Regions from separate parts of the Xenorhabdus sp. KJ12.1 genome, predicted to be linked through region 2. Evidence: predicted binding sites of a transcription regulator. Region 2 holds the regulator's gene; each other region holds the start of a gene.
The links. The regulator PurR, encoded in region 2, represses purine synthesis genes. The targets are predictions, from matches to a motif close to CANGCAAACGTTTGCNTG.
Positions count from the first base shown of each region.

Region 1: the regulator PurR is predicted to act here: its motif matches at 1,368-1,385, upstream of serA (phosphoglycerate dehydrogenase).
Region 3: the regulator PurR is predicted to act here: its motif matches at 1,401-1,418, upstream of purE (5-(carboxyamino)imidazole ribonucleotide mutase).
Region 4: the regulator PurR is predicted to act here: its motif matches at 1,788-1,805, upstream of guaB (IMP dehydrogenase).

Region 1 is NZ_CAWNQH010000074.1:22,045-25,263, reverse strand. Features, by position in the region: gene AACS92_RS13015 (LysR family transcriptional regulator ArgP) at 1-334, opposite strand, end outside; gene rpiA (ribose-5-phosphate isomerase RpiA) at 530-1,189, shown strand; gene serA (phosphoglycerate dehydrogenase) at 1,460-2,701, shown strand; gene AACS92_RS13000 (5-formyltetrahydrofolate cyclo-ligase) at 2,772-3,219, opposite strand, start outside.
Region 2 is NZ_CAWNQH010000001.1:93,956-97,174, reverse strand. Features, by position in the region: gene punR (DNA-binding transcriptional activator PunR) at 1-747, shown strand, start outside; gene purR (HTH-type transcriptional repressor PurR) at 751-1,776, opposite strand; gene sodB (superoxide dismutase [Fe]) at 2,307-2,885, opposite strand.
Region 3 is NZ_CAWNQH010000073.1:3,175-6,393, reverse strand. Features, by position in the region: gene purK (5-(carboxyamino)imidazole ribonucleotide synthase) at 1-743, opposite strand, end outside; gene purE (5-(carboxyamino)imidazole ribonucleotide mutase) at 740-1,294, opposite strand; gene lpxH (UDP-2,3-diacylglucosamine diphosphatase) at 1,458-2,180, opposite strand; gene ppiB (peptidylprolyl isomerase B) at 2,192-2,686, opposite strand; gene cysS (cysteine--tRNA ligase) at 2,969-3,219, shown strand, end outside.
Region 4 is NZ_CAWNQH010000064.1:66,428-69,646, forward strand. Features, by position in the region: gene AACS92_RS09130 (hypothetical protein) at 1-72, opposite strand, end outside; gene xseA (exodeoxyribonuclease VII large subunit) at 335-1,696, opposite strand; gene guaB (IMP dehydrogenase) at 1,871-3,219, shown strand, end outside.

The sequences.
Region 1 (3,219 bases), on a different contig from region 2:
GATGGAGTGCGGGTAAAAGCCAGGTAGCCAGACTATCTGCATTGACAGCAAGAGAAAGTAGCAGGGGAGTTTCATTGCCATTCTCATCACCGAGCCATTGTGCTTCGAGCAATTCCACTTGATGTAATAACGCCAGCAATTTTTGTCCCTGCTCTGTAGGACGGGGCGGAACAGTACGCACTAAGAGTGGTTGTCCAAATAAATTTTCTAATTGCTTGATGCGCTGGGATACGGCGGATTGAGTAATACAAAGCTTTTGGGCTGCACGTTCGAAGCCGCGTTCGCGGATCACGGCGTCTAACGCCTGTAAGGATCGGTAATCAGGACGTTTCATTGAAAATCAGGCTCTCCGTTTGTCATTAACTCTTCGATTATTCTGGAATGGTATTTATTCTAGAATGATATTGTGTGCCCAAAATATTTTTCGGTCTAGGTAGCACTATGCCATATTTTTTCACAGGGTAAGATAAAATATTGTTTATACTGGCGGCTGGATTTTTCTTGTAATTGATTATAGGCATTGATTGATATGACACAGGATGAACTGAAAAAAGCGGTAGGCTGGGCAGCGCTGGAATATGTTAAACCGGGAACAGTTGTGGGAGTAGGCACCGGTTCAACGGCATCTCATTTTATTGATGCTCTGGGAACAATGAAAGATCAAATCGAAGGTGCGGTATCCAGCTCGGAAGCATCAACTGAGAAATTGAAAAGTCTTGGTATCCCTGTGTTTGACTGTAATGAAGTTGACTCTCTAGACATTTATGTTGACGGAGCTGACGAAATTAATGCTCAAATGCAGATGATTAAAGGTGGTGGTGCGGCACTGACCAGAGAGAAGATCATTGCTGCGGTAGCAAAAAAATTCATTTGTATTATTGATGAATCCAAACAGGTTGACGTGTTGGGTAAATTCCCGTTACCTGTGGAAGTTATTCCAATGGCTCGTTCTTATGTTGCCCGTGAGCTGGTAAAACTCGGAGGAACGCCGGTTTATCGTCAGAATGTTATCACTGATAATGGTAACGTTATTTTAGATGTTCACAATCTTACCATTCTGAATCCTATCGAGTTAGAAAATAAAATTAATGCTATTGCAGGAGTAGTAACGGTAGGCCTGTTTGCGAATCGTGGCGCAAATGTCGTGCTGGTTGGCAGTTCCAACGGAGTGAAAACGATTACAGAGTAACCGCTTGCGAAGGGCAGAATATTCTGCCCTTAAAAAATTTTCTGACTTTTTCAAAAAATAAAATTCAGATATATATATTGTATTATTGATTAAATCTTCCTCAAAATTCTAATTTTACCTTGTAACGAAACCCTTTACTTTGTGTAACAACTTTTTTACTGTTTCTTATGCTGTTTTACAGGCAAACGATTATATTGCTGTTGACGTTTTTTTTGTTATTTTAGTGAAATCTATCGGCATTATGAAAGTTAGTACAACTAGGGCGGGTAAATGGTTAAGGTATCTTTAGAAAAGGAAAAAATTAAGTTTCTGCTGCTGGAAGGTGTTCATCAAAGCACAGTCGACAATCTGCGGGCAGCAGGGTACAGCAATATTGAATATCATAAAGGGGCATTAGAGCCGGAAGAGCTGAAAGAAGCTATCCGTGATGCCAAATTTGTTGGGATCCGTTCCCGTACTCAGTTAACTGAAGAAATTTTTGCGGCGGCGGAAAAACTGGTGGCAGTCGGATGTTTCTGCATCGGTACTAATCAGGTTGATCTGAACGCCGCAGCAAAACGCGGTATTCCCGTATTCAACGCCCCATTCTCTAATACGCGCTCAGTGGCTGAAATGGTATTAGGGCAGCTGTTGCTGCTGTTACGCCGGGTTCCTGAAGCTAATGCAAAGGCTCACAAAGGCATATGGAATAAACAGGCTGCGGGCTGCTATGAAGCACGTGGTAAAAAACTGGGCATTATTGGTTACGGTCATATCGGCTCACAGCTAAGTGTTTTGGCTGAAAGTATCGGCCTGAATGTTTATTTCTATGATTTGGAACACAAACTACCACTGGGCAACGCTCAGCAGGTTCATCACTTATCTGAATTGCTAAATATGAGTGATGTTATCAGTCTGCATGTTCCTGAAACTCATTCAACTAAAAACATGATTGGCGCGGCAGAATTAGAACTGATGAAACCGGGTTCGATTTTGATCAATGCATCACGTGGTACTGTGATCGATATTCCTGCACTGACTGAAGCGTTGGAAATCGGGCATCTTTCTGGTGCTGCGATTGATGTCTTCCCTGAAGAGCCAGCAACAAACAGCGAACCTTTTGTCTCACCGCTAATCAAATTTGACAACGTATTGCTGACACCTCATATCGGTGGTTCTACGCAAGAAGCACAACAGAACATCGGTTATGAAGTTGCAGGTAAACTGGTTAAATATTCTGATAATGGTTCTACATTATCCGCAGTAAACTTTCCGGAAGTTTCATTGCCTCTGCATGCGAAGGATACCAATCGATTATTGCATATCCACGAAAATCGCCCGGGTATCTTAACCAGCATTAACCAGGTTTTCACCGATCAGGAAATCAATATCGAGGCACAATATCTGCGTACTGAAGGCGATATGGGTTATGTTGTTATCGATATTATGACGCAAAATCCGGCTCAGGCGGAATTAGTCCTGCAACAGCTAAAAGCTTTGCCTGGTACTATTCGCTCTCGTATGCTTTACTAACTTAAATGATATAAGGGCTATAATAATAGCCCTTATGCATTGAAATTTAATAATAAATAATTTTCAGCGGTTATACCCAGCGCCATGTTTTTTCTGGAGTGATTATTTCGGGTAAAGGAATATCCCAACTTGCGCTGGGTAATGAGTCAACCAGTTGAAAATTATGTGCTAACCCAATCGGATAAAAGTTTTGCTGTTGCCATTTAGCAAGCGTCCTGTCGTAGAACCCTCCGCCCATCCCTAAGCGCTGCCCGCTACGATCAAAAGCAACGAGCGGAATAAACATAATATCCAGCTCAGAAACAGGTAAAACCTGCCGGATATCCAGTGGTGGTTCTTCTATCCTGAATTGATTCCGGATGAGAGGAGTGTCAGGCTGATAACGAAGAAACAGCAAATGATTCCGACTGAAAGGGTGTAATACTGGCAAATAGACCTGTTTGTTTTGTTGCCAGAGTTGCTGAATCAACGGGCGTGTATCGAGTTCACCGTCAAAAGAGAGATACAAGGCAATTTTT
Region 2 (3,219 bases):
GACGTAGAGTTAACTGAAGCAGGAGCTATTTTTGTTAAGGAAGCCCGTTCTGTTATCAAAAAAATGAATCATACCCGGCACCAATGTCAGCAGGTAGCAAACGGATGGCGAGGACAACTCAGTATCGCTGTTGATCAGGTTGTTAAACCAGAACGGACACGTCAGCTTATTCTGGATTTCTATCGTCATTTTCCGGATATTGAGTTATTTATCTATCCCGAAGTTTTTAATGGTGTATGGGATGCGCTGGTGGATGGGCGTGTTGATGTTGCTATTGGAGCAACACGTGCTTCTCCGGTTGGTGAGCGATACAGTTTCAGGGATATGGGTTTTATGCCATGGCTGTGTGTTGCCAGCCCTAAGCATGAGCTGGCGTTCGTAACGGAAAAATTAAATGATGACCAATTGCGGCCTTATGCCAGTTTATGTCTTGAGGATACATCACGAAGCCTGCCTAAACGTGATACATGGGCTTTAGATAATCAGCGGCGGCTGGTTGTTCCTGACTGGGAAGCGGGGTTATCCTGTTTAATGGAGGGATTGTGTGTGGGAATGGTACCTAAACACAGGGCATTACCGCTTATTCGCCAGGGAAAATTGAGTGTGCTTGAGCTTGAGCAGCCGTTACCTGATAGTCCGTGCTGTCTGACATGGTCACAAAAAAGCCATTCACCTGCATTAAGCTGGTTGCTTGAATATCTTGGTGATAACACAACGCTTAATGCTGAATGGCTACAAGAAGACTAACTGTTAGCGACGATAATCAATAAAAGGACCATCGGCAACAGAGCGACGCTCTACAAGACGTGGATGAACCTCGATGGTTTGAGCATCTTCACGTTTATTGATAATCCTATCAAGTAGCGTGGAGAAAGCCATTTGTCCCAGCCGTTCTTTAGGTTGATGAATGGTTGTCAGTGCTGGTGTGAAATAGCGTGCATTACGGATATTGTCATAACCAATGATGGAAATATCCTGAGGAACGCGTAAACCCATTTCATCGGCAGCACAAATAGCTCCCATTGCCATCACATCCCCGCCACAGAACACAGCGGTAGGGCGATGTTTCTGGTTTAAGATCTTACACATTGCCTGATAACCTGATTCAGGCTCAAAATCCCCCTGAACAACCCATTCATCCCGAATAGTGATATTGGCTTCTTTCAATGCCTTGAGAAAACCCTGATGACGTCCACCCCCTGTATTTCTGGCTAATGGGCCGGGAATGGAGGCAATATCACGATGCCCACGTTCAATCAAATACCGGCCAGCTAAATAACCACCGTGGAAGGCATTATCAATAATGGCATCCGTAAAGTCCCCTCTGGATTCCCCCCAATCCATGACAACCATAGGAATATTGCGATAATCCTCCAGCATCCCCAGCAACTGTTGAGGATATTCTGAACACATAACTAATAAACCATCTACACGCTTTTGCGCCAGCATCGCGAGATAAGCTTTTTGTTTGTCGAGGTTGTTATGGGAATTACATAAAATCAATGTATAGCCTTTGCTATAACAACTATTTTCGACAGACTCGATTATTTCAGCAAAATAGGGTGCTTCACTTGAGGTTGCCAATAACCCGATAGATTTTGTGTGGTTGACTTTTAAGCTTCGGGCAACGGCACTGGGAGAATAATTCAGTTCCTTAATGGCAGCCCATACTGCGGCCTTCGTATCTTCGGCGACGAAACGGGTTTTATTAATAACATGGGATACGGTTGTGGTTGAAACACCAGCGCGTTTAGCCACATCTTTAATCGTTGCCATGATAAAAAGGACTCCTGACCTTTTGGTCTAAATTTGTATACCCTTTATCTGGATATAGAACTTTGTTAATCATTTGCCAGTATTATATTTGTATATAGGAAGATAACTGGCAATAATTTAGCGAGAAACCGTGAATTTTGTCTGATCTAGCTCAAAAGTGAAAGCAGTAATCGATGCTATAAAGTATATGTATTAAATATCACAGTGCGATTTTTAATCTTTGAGATAAATAACCACTTAAAATTTATGATGTTGCTGAGTCTTAATTTTCACGATGAGGATGGTTTATGGATACAGATCTGAAATTGGGATTATTGACTGCCTGTAGTGCGTTAGTCATGATTGTTTTTCTGGCGAGTCTCTGTTTGATCGCTTGAGTCCGGAAATAACCTTAAGTCCAGAAATAATATTGTGGTGAAACGCCATCTATTTTTTCAAGGGGAAGTTTTTCACGATTCAGAAAGTATCCATGGATGAAACATGTGTGAAGAACCGGAAAAACTTACCCTTGTATTTAACTGATAGGCTAATTAAGCCAGATTTTCTTCCACAAACTGCCAGTTAACCAGAGCCCAAAAATGCTCCAGATATTGAGGACGTGCATTGCGGTAATCGATGTAATAAGCATGTTCCCAAACATCAACAGTCAGAACAGGCTTATCTTCACCAGTCAGCGGAGTTGCTGCATTGGAAGTATTAACGATAGCCAGGCTACCATCAGTTTTCTTGACCAGCCATGTCCAGCCGGAGCCGAAGTTTTTCAGGGCTGCATCAGTAAATTGCTGTTTGAATTCAGCAAAAGAGCCGAAAGCTTTGTTGATTGCTTCTGCAACTTTGCCGGTAGGTTCACCACCACCGTTTGGTGACAGGCTGTGCCAGTAGAAAGTGTGGTTCCATACTTGCGCAGCATTATTGAAGATACCGCCATCAGAAGTTTTGATGATTTCTTCCAGTGTTTTTCCGGCAAATTCTGTACCTTTAATCAGGTTGTTCAGGTTCACAACATAAGCATTGTGATGTTTGCCGTAATGATATTCCAGAGTTTCTGCTGAGATATGAGGTTCTAAGGCATCTTTAGCATAAGGTAATGCTGGTAATTCAAAAGACATTGCATACTCCTTTTAATATCGGGTTTTTGGCTTTATAAACCATGATTCGTAAAGTATTAATCATGGATAGAGCAAATTTAAGCTTATTATCATGTTGCTATTTTAGTGATTATCTTAACAACTTTTCTGCTAAATAACAGGGAAAAAGATGCGATTTAATGATGAGCTGATGTAGAACTGTTCAGTTTTAATGGATTAAATATTTATAGGGGATGGAAATCTCAGCGATTACAAAATGTTGTTCATGATAAAAATTTGTAGCAGCACGTTCGCTGTAGAAAATCAGCACCAGAAAGTGGTATTCTGAATCAATCTTTTCTGATGCTGATAAACA
Region 3 (3,219 bases), on a different contig from region 2:
TGGCCACTGTTATGTACCCGTGGTGCCAGCTCATTGATCAGTAACTCATCACCGACAATAAAACACTCCATCGCCATAACACCGATGTAATTCAGGTGCTCCATAATGCGGGACAACATTTCTTCTGCTTGCTGTTGTAATTGACGATTAGCACTAGTAAAGGCAACACTTGTACGTAGAATTCCTTCCTGATGAAGATTATGGGTCAGCGGATAGAACACTGATTTTCCGTCGGCATTACGCGCCCCCACCAGAGAAACCTCCCCCGAGAAAGGGATCCCTTGTTCTACAATGCATTCACCATAAATTTCAGTGGGTAAATCCGTTTCTTTACCCGGCCGGATACGCCATTGTCCACGACCGTCATAACCACCGACCCGACGTTTTACGATGGTGAAATCACCCAGTTCACTGAAAATTTGCGGCCATTGGCTAGGATCAGATAATAATTTCCACGGTGCTGTTGCCAGCCCAAGCGTGTTTAAAAGCTGTTTCTGTGGCAAGCGATCAGCAAGTAACGGGAAAATATCACGATTAATAAATGCTTTATGATGGGAAAGCTCGCGGGTTAAAGCCGTTTCAGGCCAGCGTTCAATTTCAGCTGTAATAATGCTGCTTTGATAGGGAACAGATTCGGGTTCAGCATCCAACCCAATCGGATAGACGGCTATCCCTAATGGTTCGCCCGCCTGACGTAACATCCTGCCTAATTGGCCATTACCCAATACACAAACAGGCCTCATGCATCCTCCCGGGGATCCGGATTTTCCAGAACATCCTGAGTTTGAGTCTGACGCCAGTTTGCCAGTCGCTGAAATAGAGTCTCATCATGTAATGCCAGAACCTGAGCTGCAAGCAAGGCTGCATTTGCTGCGCCTGCCTTACCGATAGCTAACGTACCCACAGGGATCCCTTTAGGCATTTGGACGATAGAATAAAGGCTATCCACACCACTCAGGGCTGCACTTTGTACCGGAACACCAAACACAGGGACTAATGTCTTGGCCGCCAGCATCCCCGGCAGATGAGCAGCGCCTCCCGCACCGGCAATAATCACCTCAAAACCATTTGCTTTTGCTTGTTCAGCAAAATGAAAAAGTTTATCGGGTGTTCGATGCGCTGAAACAATTTCGACATGAAAAGGAAGATCAAGGGAAGCCAGAATATCAGCTGCGTGTTGCATTGTTGCCCAATCACTTTTTGAACCCATGACAATAGCAATTTTGGCATGATGCTGTATTTCGGTTGTTGCTGCCGTGGAGATAGTTTGTGAGGGATCAGGGCTTGCCGTCATAAATCAGATGCTCCTGTATTGGATGTCCACCAGAACAAAGTTCAAAATAATGTTGTCTTGAAATCCATTATGGATAAGGTGGTGGATAATATCACGCGAATTGCAGAAGGAAAACGTTTGCGTTGGTTGCTTTTTTTATTTTTACAGAAAAAACTCACTATCTTCAAAAAGGAAAAGATACCAATTCAATAGATGTTTCTGTCACTTTGAACATTGATCCTTGATGATGCCAGGCACCCAATACACCACGATGTAATATTTTATCGCCGATGCGGATATCATGGATAGCCGGGCGATGCGTGTGCCCGTGGATCATCCAATCCACTTGATATTTATTAAAATGTTCAATAACTGTTTGTTGATTGACATCCATGATCGACTCAGATTTCTGGCTATTGGCGTACTGGCTGCCTGCCCGCATTCTGGCTGCAATTTTCAGCCGGATAAACAAAGGAAGAAGTAAAAACAGCCGTTGGACCCACGGAGTATGTACCCGCTTACGATATTGCTGATAACCCGTATCATCGGTGCAAAGAGTATCACCGTGCAGGATAAGAATGCGCTTACCGTAGAGTTCCAGAACTTTTTCCTGTGGCAGAAGAATCAGCCCACTCTCTTTGGCAAACCGGGAACTTAATAAAAAATCACGGTTACCATGAATGAAATAACAGGAAACGCCTTTTTGTTTCAGAGAATTAAGTGCTTGTGCGATTTCCGCATGTAAAGGGTTGGGATCATCGTCACCAATCCAGTAATCAAAAAAATCACCGAGGATATACAGGCTTTCCGCATGAATTGCGTCTTCACGTAAAAAACGTAGAAAACCGGCAGTAATTGCCGGTTCCTGCTCACTGAGATGCAAATCAGCAATAAACAGTGTACTCATGTAACGACTAATTATTCGCTGACAGTAACACGTTCAACGATAACATCTTCATGTGGTACATCCTGATGCATACCGCTGCGACCAGTTGAAACACCTTTAATCTTATCAACGACGTCCATGCCTTCTACAACTTCAGCAAATACGCAGTAACCCCAGCCGTCAGGGCGTTCTGAGCGGAAGTTCAGGAAATCATTATCAACAACATTGATAAAGAACTGAGCTGTTGCAGAGTGTGGATCATTGGTACGAGCCATTGCCAGAGTGCCACGGCTGTTTTGCAGACCATTATTAGCTTCGTTCTGGATAGGAGACTTAGTCGTTTTCTGCTTCATACCAGGCTCAAAACCACCACCCTGAATCATGAAGCCATTAATGACACGGTGAAAAATAGTGTTATCGTAGAAGCCTTCGCGGCAGTAATTCAAGAAATTTTCAACAGTTACAGGCGCTTTTTCAGCGAAAGTATTAATCACGATATCGCCGAAATTGGTATGAAAAGTCACCATAATAGAAATCCTAATAATATTTTTGACTGACTCTAATATTCTAGAGTGTGCGAAACAACGGCTTTTATACCATATCTGTGATTTTGAGTCAGTACTCAGCCATTCCACGGGAATAAAGCTGATCACAATGCTTGCAAAGTGCCGCGTATCAGGGTGAAATATCTAATCTGGCTTTTCTATTATAGTTTATTTATCTAGCTGATAAGGAAGCCTAAAATCAGCGGATTTGTCCGCTTTTGTTTTTTTATTACACGTACATCAATTTTTACGGAAAACCCACTGATGCTAAAAATTTTCAATACTCTCAGTCGCCAAAAAGAAGAATTTAAGCCGATCCATGAAGGGAAAGTGGGCATGTACGTGTGTGGCATCACCATTTATGATTTGTGTCACATTGGCCACGGTAGAACATTTGTCGCATTTGACATTATTGCCCGTTATCTGCGTTATTCGGGCTATGAATTAACCTATGTCCGTAATATTACTGATATAGATGATAAAATCATCAAACGCGCGATTGAAAATAATGAAAG
Region 4 (3,219 bases), on a different contig from region 2:
TAAGGTTTTTTTTATATCATCTAAAGCTTCTTTACTGATTTTTTGTAGTGTTTGAGATGTTATGTCGTTCATAAGAACCTCTTTATTTTATGTTTAATATTACTGAGTTATTATCATAAATATTTAAAACCAAGATATTGCTGTTATGGAAATAAATATAGCGGACGCAAAAATAGTGTTTTTTAACAAGATTATTTTTAATGAAAATAATTTCTTTATATAATTAAGTGTAGAGTAAAGATGTCATTCATCAAGTGACAAAATAGGGGGGGATATAATAAGGGAGGGGATTTTAATATAACCCCCTTATTAATTTAAAAATTATAATGTGAATTTATTTTTTTCTCTTACTGGCTTTCTGTACTTGTGTCACCCGGCTCTCAACCCAGCCATCCTGTACTCGTGTTTTCAGTGAATCGCCCACTTTTACCTGCTTAATTTGCTTCAGCAATTTCCCATCCGGTGTTTCGCTGATACTATAACCGCGACTCAAGGTTGCCAGTGGGCTGACAGCTTCCATGCGCGAGCAGGAAACAGCGAATTTCTCTTTATAGCGGGATAATTGCCGTTCAATTGCCTGTTTTAAGCGAAAATCAATTCGTTGAATATGCTGGCTATAATGTCGTATCTCCTGCTCAGGAGTGTGCTGTAACAGACGCTGAATTAATTTTTCACTGGCAGCAGAATTCTGTTTTAAATGACGTAGTAAACTGTCAATTAATTTCTGACGTAATTCAGATAAACGATTTTGTTGACGTGCCAGCCGTAAATCAGGGCTTTGTTGCTGGAGGCGGTGGTGTAATCCATTAAAAACACGTTGCTTTTGGGCAAAGAAGTAATCCATTGCCATTTCGAGGCGCTGTTGCAGGGATTGAACTTGTCTCAGCAGCTCAAGTTGATTGCGACTCACCAACTCAGCCGCAGCGGAAGGAGTGGGTGCACGTAAATCAGCGACGAAATCTGCAATGGTGACATCAGTTTCATGCCCGACGGCACTGACGACAGGAATTTGGCTGTGGAATATCGCCCGTGCCACCTGTTCATTATTAAAACACCATAAATCTTCCAGTGAGCCACCACCGCGCCCGAGAATGAGAACATCACATTCCTGCCGGATATTAGCTAATTCAATCGCCTGAATGATTTGTAGCGGTGCTTCTGCTCCCTGAACTGCGGTAGGGTAAACAATAACGGGTAGAGAAGGGTCACGGCGTTTCAGAATATTCAGAATATCGTGTAACGCAGCACCACTGGCTGAAGTAATCACACCAAGTCGTTTTGCAGGCGAGGGAAGTGATTTTTTATAAATCTGCTCAAATAGCCCTTCAGCGGTGAGTTTTTGTTTTAAAATTTCAAATTGTTGTTGCAGCAACCCATCACCGGCAGGCTGGATACTTTCCACAATCAACTGATAATCACCCCGTGGCTCATACAGAGTGATCTGTGCTTTAACTAATACCTGCTGACCGTTTTGTGGCCGGAAGGTTGCCCGCAGATTGTAACTACGGAACATCGCCGCCCGGATTTGTGCCCGCTCATCTTTCAGCGTGAAATACCAATGACCGGACGAAGGCTGGGAGAAGTTAGAAATTTCGGCACTGAGCCAAATTTTACCCATTTCCAGCTCTAATAGCTGACGAACCGTCTGATTTAGACGGCTAACAGAAAAAATTCCAGTGTTGGTTGGCAGTGACATGTGAGCTAGATCAAATTTTAAAACAAGGACTTAATTGACTGATGATAACTGCTCGCCACCACTAATCAAGAAATTTTTTCAGAAAATGCTGGAGGCAACCGATTACGGCCTGTATAATGCCGCGGCAATATTTTATCCCTTATTGACGCCCCATAGCTTGGTGAGATATTGCTCATGTTACGAATTAAAAAAGAAGCATTAACTTTTGACGACGTTCTGTTGGTTCCTGCCCATTCTACAGTTCTGCCTAACACGGCGGATTTGTCCACACAATTAACATCTACTATTCGCCTGAACGTGCCTATGCTCTCAGCAGCAATGGATACCGTGACGGAATCTTCTCTGGCTATTGCGCTGGCACAGGAAGGGGGAATTGGTTTTATTCACAAAAACATGCCTATTGAACGTCAGGCTGAAGAAGTCAGCCGCGTGAAAAAACATGAAAGTGGTGTTGTCACCGATCCTGTCACTGTAACGCCACAAACAACATTGCGTGAAGTTAATGAATTAGCTGCGCGTAATGGCTTTGCTGGTTATCCTGTCGTAACAGAATCTAACGAGCTGGTAGGTATCATCACTGGCCGTGATGTGCGTTTTGTTACAGATTTGGAATTGCCAGTTACCGCAGTAATGACACCAAAAGAGCGTCTGGTGACGGTAAAAGAAGGCGAAGCTCGCGATGTAGTATTGCAGAAAATGCACGAAAAACGCGTTGAGAAAGCACTGGTTGTTGATGATAACTTCCATCTGCTCGGCATGATCACAGTGAAAGATTTTCAGAAAGCAGAACGTAAGCCAAACGCTTGTAAAGATGAGCAGGGTCGTCTGCGTGTAGGTGCTGCTGTTGGTGCCGGTGCTGGCAATGAAGAGCGTGTTGATGCGCTGGTCGCTGCTGGTGTAGACGTGTTGCTGATTGACTCATCCCACGGTCATTCTGAAGGTGTTTTGCAGCGTATCCGTGAAACCCGCGCTAAATACCCTAATCTGCAAATTATTGGTGGTAACGTAGCAACCGGTGAAGGCGCTAAAGCGCTGGTAGAAGCAGGTGTGAATGCCGTTAAAGTCGGTATCGGCCCTGGTTCTATTTGTACTACCCGTATCGTGACCGGTGTTGGTGTACCACAAATTACCGCGATTGCTGATGCAGTAGAAGCACTGGAAGGAACAGGGATACCGGTTATTGCTGACGGTGGTATCCGCTTCTCTGGCGACATCGCTAAAGCGATTGCCGCAGGTGCTGCATGTGTGATGGTGGGTTCAATGCTGGCAGGTACAGAAGAATCTCCGGGTGAAATTGAACTCTATCAGGGCCGCTCATTCAAATCCTATCGTGGAATGGGTTCTCTGGGCGCAATGTCCAAAGGTTCTTCTGATCGCTACTTCCAGACTGATAATGCGGCAGATAAATTAGTACCGGAAGGTATCGAAGGCCGTGTTGCTTATAAAGGATTGCTGAAAAACATCGTTCACCAACAAATGGGTGGACTACGCTCCTGTATGGGCCTGACAGGCTGCGCTACGAT